One region of the uncultured Caballeronia sp. genome, then DNA from elsewhere that is predicted to be linked to it. Evidence: predicted binding sites of a transcription regulator. Region 1 holds the regulator's gene; the other holds the start of a gene.

Region 1 (3,418 bases):
ACGCGAGCCGTTTAACAACCCCTCGACCACCCAACCAGGCCGAAACCAGAGCCACCCCCGCCATTGACCCATATACTCCCGCCCCAAATCCCATCCACTCTCCATCCGCACCCCAATTTCCCTTTGCATATAGCGCGCATCAACGCAGTAGGATTGCGGTTGCGCACTACGCAGCCACTGTAGAAAACGTCGGTTTAAACCACTAAACCATAAAAAAGGGACACAGGATGGGGCATTTGCATGACCCCGTGCAGCGGCCGCGCGGCTATGTCTGGTCTCCGCATCGCGATCCGGAAAGGGAGCAGGCAACGCTCCGAGTCGCACTCGGCGGACTCGCGGCCGTGGCGTATGGCGCGTTCGCGTGGTTCGATCCTTCTCCTGCGGCGACCGCATGCTTTCGCGTGCTCGCGTTGTATCTGGTTTATGGCGTGGCCAGTCGGGTGATCATCGGCGGGATGCCGCGTCATTCGGACGTGCGTCTTGCCATCACCACGATCGCGGATCAGGCGCTCCTCGCCCTGATTCTTGCCGCCGGCGGCCCGCTCGCGCTGCCTATGCTCTGGGCCATTTTCCTGTTCCTGATCGGCGCAGGAGGGCGTTATGGGAAGCGGACGCTGGCGTTGTCGTGCGTTACGGCACTGGCCGGAATCGTCGCACTATCCATGCTTCAGCCATGGTGGCGTCTCAACCGGCCGGCGGCGCTTGGCATTGGCTTGAGTGTGCTGGCGGCATCGGTATATCTGAGTGTGCTGATCGGCCGGCTCGGCAGCGCGAACCGCGATCTCGCGCTCCGGGCAGGCACCGATCCGCTCACCGGATTGAGCAACCGGTACGCACTGGAACAAACCATCGGACGGGCGGTGACGGCGATATCGACGGGACAGGAAGGCGCGACGGCGTTGTTGCTGATCGATCTCGATGGCTTCAAGGAAGTCAACGATACCTACGGCCACGAAGTTGGCGACGTCGTGCTGCGAACCTTTGCTGATTCGCTGTTACGCCGTGTGCGGACCACCGATACGGTCGCGCGTCTCGGCGGCGACGAATTCGTGGTCCTCGCGCGTCACGTGACGGGCAGCCACGCGGTGCATACGGTCGCGAACGGAATTCACGCGGTGCTGGCGGAAATGACGTCGGTGCAGGACCGGGTGGTGAATGTATCGGCGAGTATTGGCGCATGCCTGATCTCGCCGGACCTGAAACCCATCTACACCGATATCGCCGTGCTGATGCGCGCGGCGGATCGTGCAATGTACCGGGCGAAAGCGCTTGGTAAAGGCCGAACGGTGTTTGCCGAAGGCGCGGACTTCGAACCTTCTTGAAGCGGCTCAGAAAAAGCCGCTCCCGAACCGTCAAGCCTCCACGCCCGACCAGGCCTGTTCGCGCAACTTCGCGCGCAACCGCGCAACCGCCTGGCTATGCAACTGGCACACGCGCGATTCGCTGACTTCCATCACTGCGCCGATTTCACGCAGATTCAAGCCCTTCTCGTAATAGAGGCTCATCAGCAGCTTTTCGCGCTCGGGCAGTTTGTCGATGGCTTCGACCAGCGCCGAACGCAAACTGCCATCGAGCAATGCGGACAACGGATCGGCTTTATCGACGCAATAACGGTCGAGGAATGGTTCGTCATCCGATGACCGGTCGAAGTCTTCGTAATAGATCAACTGGCTGCCGTGCAGATCCTGCAGCATGGTCTGGTATTCGTCGAGCGGCATGTTGAGGTGCTCGGCAACTTCCTGTTCGCTCGCCGACCGGCCAAGGTGTTGCTCGACCTTGTGTACCGCCGATTCGACCTCGCGCGATGTCTTGCGCATGCTGCGCGGCAGCCAGTCGTTGGCGCGCAGTTCGTCGAGCATTGCGCCACGAATCCGCTGGCTCGCGTATGTCTCGAACTGCGCGCCCTGGTCTTCCTTGTAGCGGCTGGCGGCGTCTAGCAGACCGATCATGCCTGCCTGGATCAGATCGTCGAGATCCACGCTGGCCGGCATTTTCGCGACCAGTTGCAGACCCAGCCGGCGCACGAGCGGCGCGTAGCGGGTCAGGACCTCGGCTTGTGACAGTTTTCCCTGGGCGTTATACATCGCATTCACCTTTGTTCCTTCTTTGCTTCGTCACACCGCCGCCGGGCTGCGCATTGCGAACTCCGGCGACGTTGTTTCGGTGCGGCGCGAGGTCGCTCCCGGGTTGATCGAACGCTCGATATTGCGTGGCGTTTCCCTATGGACGGCTTGCGCCGGCCATTCGAAGTGCGAACTTTCTGGCATCGGCCAATACTGCAGGTCGGCCGCGATGTGGCGGTAATCGCGGGCGGCGGCGGTCGTCGGAAATGCTTCGACTGCGCAGCGCGACAGTTCATGCGCCCTCGCCACACGCGGATCTTCCGCCACGCAACCGGCCGGCATGAGCTGCACGGCAAGGTAGCGGCTGGCGACACCGGCGAGGTTATCGAAGGCGATTTGCGCATCGGCGGCGTTCTTCACGTGGTTGACCACGATCCGGAAGCGCGAGATGGCGTGCGCGTAATGCAGGCGCTTGATGCATGCATACGCCTCGGTGATCGCGGCGGGCGCCACGCGTGTGACGATCACGAAGTCGTGCGCTTGCGCGGCGAGCGTGGACAACGCGCCGCTACGATCCGGTTGTGTGTCGATGAGAACGATATCAGCGGGTCCATCCAGCAAAACCCGGTAATGCGCGGCGTCGTGGCTGATGCGTTCGTCGCGGGGCGCGGCGATCATCGAAAAGCCGAACGGCGTGCGCGTGACTGCGTCCTGCAAGAAGCGCTTGCCGCCCAGCACGGCGCCAAGTGCGCCCGTGGACGGTACGTTGGCCAACCGGCTCGCCGACAACGCGTTCTGCCGTTCATCGATCACCAGCACGTCCTTGCCTTGCGCAGCGAGCGCGGCAGCGAGGTTGACGACCGTCGATGTATTTCCCGTACCGCCTATTCCGCCCGCCGGCGCGCCACACACGGCCACCACTCGCGAGCTGTTGCGCGTCAGCAGACGGCGCAAGCCTTCAGCCTGATCGGACACGAACTTATCCAAAGTGAACCTCATGCAGTTCGGTGGAAGCGCGCGCGGAGAGCGCGGAGAGGAGCGGCGGTACGTCGTCGTCTTGCGGCACGAATGGCGAGCCGTCGCGCGGAATGCAGAACGCGCTTTTGATCAGGAAGCGTTTGGTCGCGACATACAGGTTCTCCGGCACCTTCTGTCCGGTCGATACGTAATGCACCGGCAGCTTGTAGCGGATCACGGTATCGATCACGCCGCCCAGGTTCGTGGCTTCATCGAGCTTGGTCAAAATGCAGCCCGCGAGCGGCGGTTGATCGGGCGTGCTCTGGTAGGCCTGCACGACTTCGTTCAGCGTGTCGCCGTGGCTGGTTGCGTTGAGCAACAGCAGACGTTGCACCGGG
Region 2 (3,418 bases), on a different contig from region 1:
TGCCGATGTTGGCCATCGCGAGGGCATTGCTGCCGTCGCTCGTGCCGCCTGTGTTTGCCGCGATCGTGAAGCTGTCGCCCGTGGACGGCGTACCGTTGAGGGTCGCGCTTACTCCTGCACCGTTGGATACGGTGAGGCCTTTCGTGGGGTCGTAGGCGAACGCGGTGCCGGCCGGAACTTTCGTGTTGTCCGGCAGCGTGATCTCCACGTTCGACGTCATGGTCTTGGCCGTGGCGTCGTACGTCAGCGTGATGCTGCTGGGAATCGAGTACCCGGCCGTCACGCTCGCCGCCGAGATCTTGCCCGTGCCCGTATTGCCTGTCGCCGCCGATGACACCGCCGGCGAAGCTGCGGCAATCGCCGACGGGTTCGAGTTGCTGAGCGAGAAGTTAGCGAGGGAACCGCGCGTGGGCTGGATCGTGAACGAATCACCTTTCGTCATCGATCCGCTCGCAATCGATATGTTCATCCCGGCGATGGTGCCGCTCACCGCGCCCGTGGACGAAGCGGTCAACTGACCGACAACTGCGCCCGACGAGCGGTCGGTGAGCGTGTACTTCGAGCCATCGAAGCCGAGCGAGTAGTCGCTGGTCGGTGGTTGCGTGCCATCGGCAATGGACACGTCGAGCGTCGCGTTGCCGCTGTTGCGCGCGTTTGCATAGACGGTCGGGCTGCCGGTCGAGAACAACGCGCCGCCGGCGTTGCCGTTCAGATCGACGCCCAGTTCGTTCTGGTTGTTCAACTGCGTCGCGAAGCTGGTCGCAATCGCGCCGAGATTGGCCTGCGCCGGATCGAGCGACTGACTGCGAAAGTCGAGCAAGCCGCCGATCGTGCCGCCGCCGCTGAACATCGAATCCGGCAAATACTGAGTCTGTTTGGACGTCTGCGTGGAACCGTCGGAAGAGGCGTATGCAATCGACAGTTCGCTCGGGTCCGAGGGCGACGTTGCCGTCGTCAACGCGTACGAACTGCTGCCGGCGACCAGCGGCTGGCCATTTCCAAACGATACGTTGTAGCCGCTGTTGTTCGTGGTGACCTGGACGCTGACCAGCTGGCTCAGGTTCGATACCGCGAGATCGCGCTGGTCGAGCAACTGGTTTGGCGGCTGCCCGGCCGAACTCGCGCTGGCGATCTGCACGTTGAGATCGGCGATCTGCTTGGCGTAGGTGTTGACCTGCGATACCGCGCTCTGCAGCGACTGGTTGACGCCGTCGCGAAGCTGGTTGTAGGTCGTGGCCGCGGCGTTCATCTGGTCGGAGAGCGATTGCGCGCTGCTCATCAGCGTTTGCCGCGTGGCCGTCGTTCCCGGGCTGTTCGCGACCGACTGCAAGCCGGTGAAATAGCTGGTGATGCCCGCGCCGATACCCGTCGTCGGATCGCCGACGAGGTTGTTCAGTTGCGAGAGCATCGAGTAGTACGTGTTCAGCGAGCTGCTGCTCGACTGCGAGCTGTTGAGCTGCTTCGTGAGGAAATCGCTGTATGAGCGCGAGACTGTGGCTGTCGTCACGCCTTGTCCGGCATAGCCCGACGCCGTGTACTGCCCGGATGACTCCTGGTACACGGGGCGCTCGAGCGTATAGCCCGGCGTGGAAGCGTTGCTGATGTTCTGGCCGGTCGTCGTCAGTCCCCACTGGGCTGCGTTGAGACCACTCACGCCAATATCGAATAGGTTGCTGGACATGCAAGGAATCCTGGTAGAGGCATGACGGCCGGCCCGCCGAATGGCGACACTGATGTATATCGGCCGAAATGGAAAAAAGTTGAGCGGACGCGCGGCGTTTCTCGGGGTTTCTGTTAATTCCCGCCACTGCCGCGTGCCCACTGCGCCTTGTCCGGATTATTCACCCGGCGTGCTCGAGGCAATCCGTGAAGCAGCGGGGCAATCGGGGCCTAATTCATCGAATGAACCCGGCCGGAACGCGCACGTTACGGGAACGAACGGACGCAATGGGGTGACGTGGCCGGAACACCCGGCGCGCCGATAAAAAAAGCCCGCGATAAAACCGCGGGCTCCTTTGACAATCATCACCGCTGAAACTCAGCGCGCGAGTGACCGCCGCTTCATTTCGAGTTGCGTGATCAACCGCTGCAACGTGTTCTCCGCCGATCCCGGCAAACTCATGAACTTGAAGCCCAGCGTATAACGCCGGTCGCCTTTCGCGTTCACGATCTGGCGGTTCGACATCAGTTGCACGTCGAGCACGACCTTGCCCGGATTGCTGAAATGCAGCTCTACGTCTTTCAGGATCACGCCGACTTCCAGCGCCGCAACGCGTTCGTCCATGGTCCGAAGCGCAACACCGCCAAGCGAGAGGTCGTTGACTTCAAAGCGAAAACGCTCGCCGCTCGGCAAAATGCCGCTGCAGATATACGGGTCGAGCACGGGCGCTTCCACACGGAAATACTCGCGTCGCTGCATATAAAACAGGACGGGCGGGAAGTCGGCTTCGAACGCCGGACGTCCCTCGAAAACGATTTCACGCGGCGTACCCGTCGCGAATTCGACGCGGACGCCATCCGGGCTCGCGCTGAACATCAGGTTCTCGGTCGAGAGGACGGCGGCGTTTTCATCGGCAACCGCGCCCCAGTCGAAGACGAACGTCCGGGCAGCGGGATTCACGTCGAGCAGGCGGGTCACGATCTGCCCCTTGCCGTGATCGACAGTGAGGAAATCGCCCCGATTGACGAGGTTGCGCAGGGAAACACCGATTTCCAGCGGATTACGCCTGCCAAAATCGGGATGGTCGGACTCGTCGTCAGCGATGTCGGAACCGTTCGACTCATTCATGTTCATGGGCTTGCCGTGTTCGTTTGCTCGCGCCGCCTCGAGTATCAAGGCCGGTGCGCGTCCAACCAGACCGTGTAGATCCGGCACTTCGGTGTTCCATTTAGCGGCAATAGGGCAGGTTTATTTAGGGCTGACAGCAAAAAATACCTAAAAATCCCGTTTTACCCCTGATTAACCTCGATTTCGCAACCGAAAACGTCCAAAGCGCATGAAAAGAAACAAACCCGCTCTCAGCCCCATTTTCTATGCGGCTCGGCCGGCGGCCCATCCCGTGCGCTGCAAAATGCGGGAATGGCTCACCGGCCGGCTTCGTCTTCTATTGCGACATTGGCCCCGTCGCTTATGACACATTACTCGTAATACGTTTCGTCTACCCGACAAATTGCAGCAAAACGCGCGCCAGTGCACGCTTCTTCACGCAATGTGTTTCATTATCGAAATCAGTTTCTTCGCGTATTGCGGATCGGTCGCGTACCCGGCTTTCTGCATGCCGTGCGCGAAGCCGGCGGCATCGCGCGATGCTTCGACCACCGGCGCGTAACGCGGGTTGCTCTTGAGCACGCTGGCGTAGTCGGTGAGCGCGTCCTCGTAGGAGTCGTACGCGCGGAACTTCTCCACCACTTTCTGCGG

Evidence for each region. The regulator FliA, encoded in region 1, starts transcription of late flagellar genes. The targets are predictions, from matches to a motif close to CTAAAGTTTNNNNNNNNNNNGCCGNTA.
Region 2: a site for FliA is predicted at 1,739-1,765, ahead of flgK (flagellar hook-associated protein FlgK). Genes of this name have one in related genera too.

The regions. Positions count from the first base shown of each region.
Region 1 is NZ_CAXTGZ010000132.1:126-3,543, forward strand. It holds gene ACFFAR_RS11545 (GGDEF domain-containing protein) at 228-1,322, shown strand; gene ACFFAR_RS11550 (RNA polymerase sigma factor FliA) at 1,353-2,084, opposite strand; gene ACFFAR_RS11555 (MinD/ParA family protein) at 2,115-3,050, opposite strand; gene flhF (flagellar biosynthesis protein FlhF) at 3,043-3,418, opposite strand, start outside.
Region 2 is NZ_CAXTGZ010000083.1:11,517-14,934, forward strand. It holds gene flgK (flagellar hook-associated protein FlgK) at 1-1,681, opposite strand, end outside; gene ACFFAR_RS08270 (flagellar brake protein) at 2,039-2,794, opposite strand; gene flgJ (flagellar assembly peptidoglycan hydrolase FlgJ) at 3,203-3,418, opposite strand, start outside.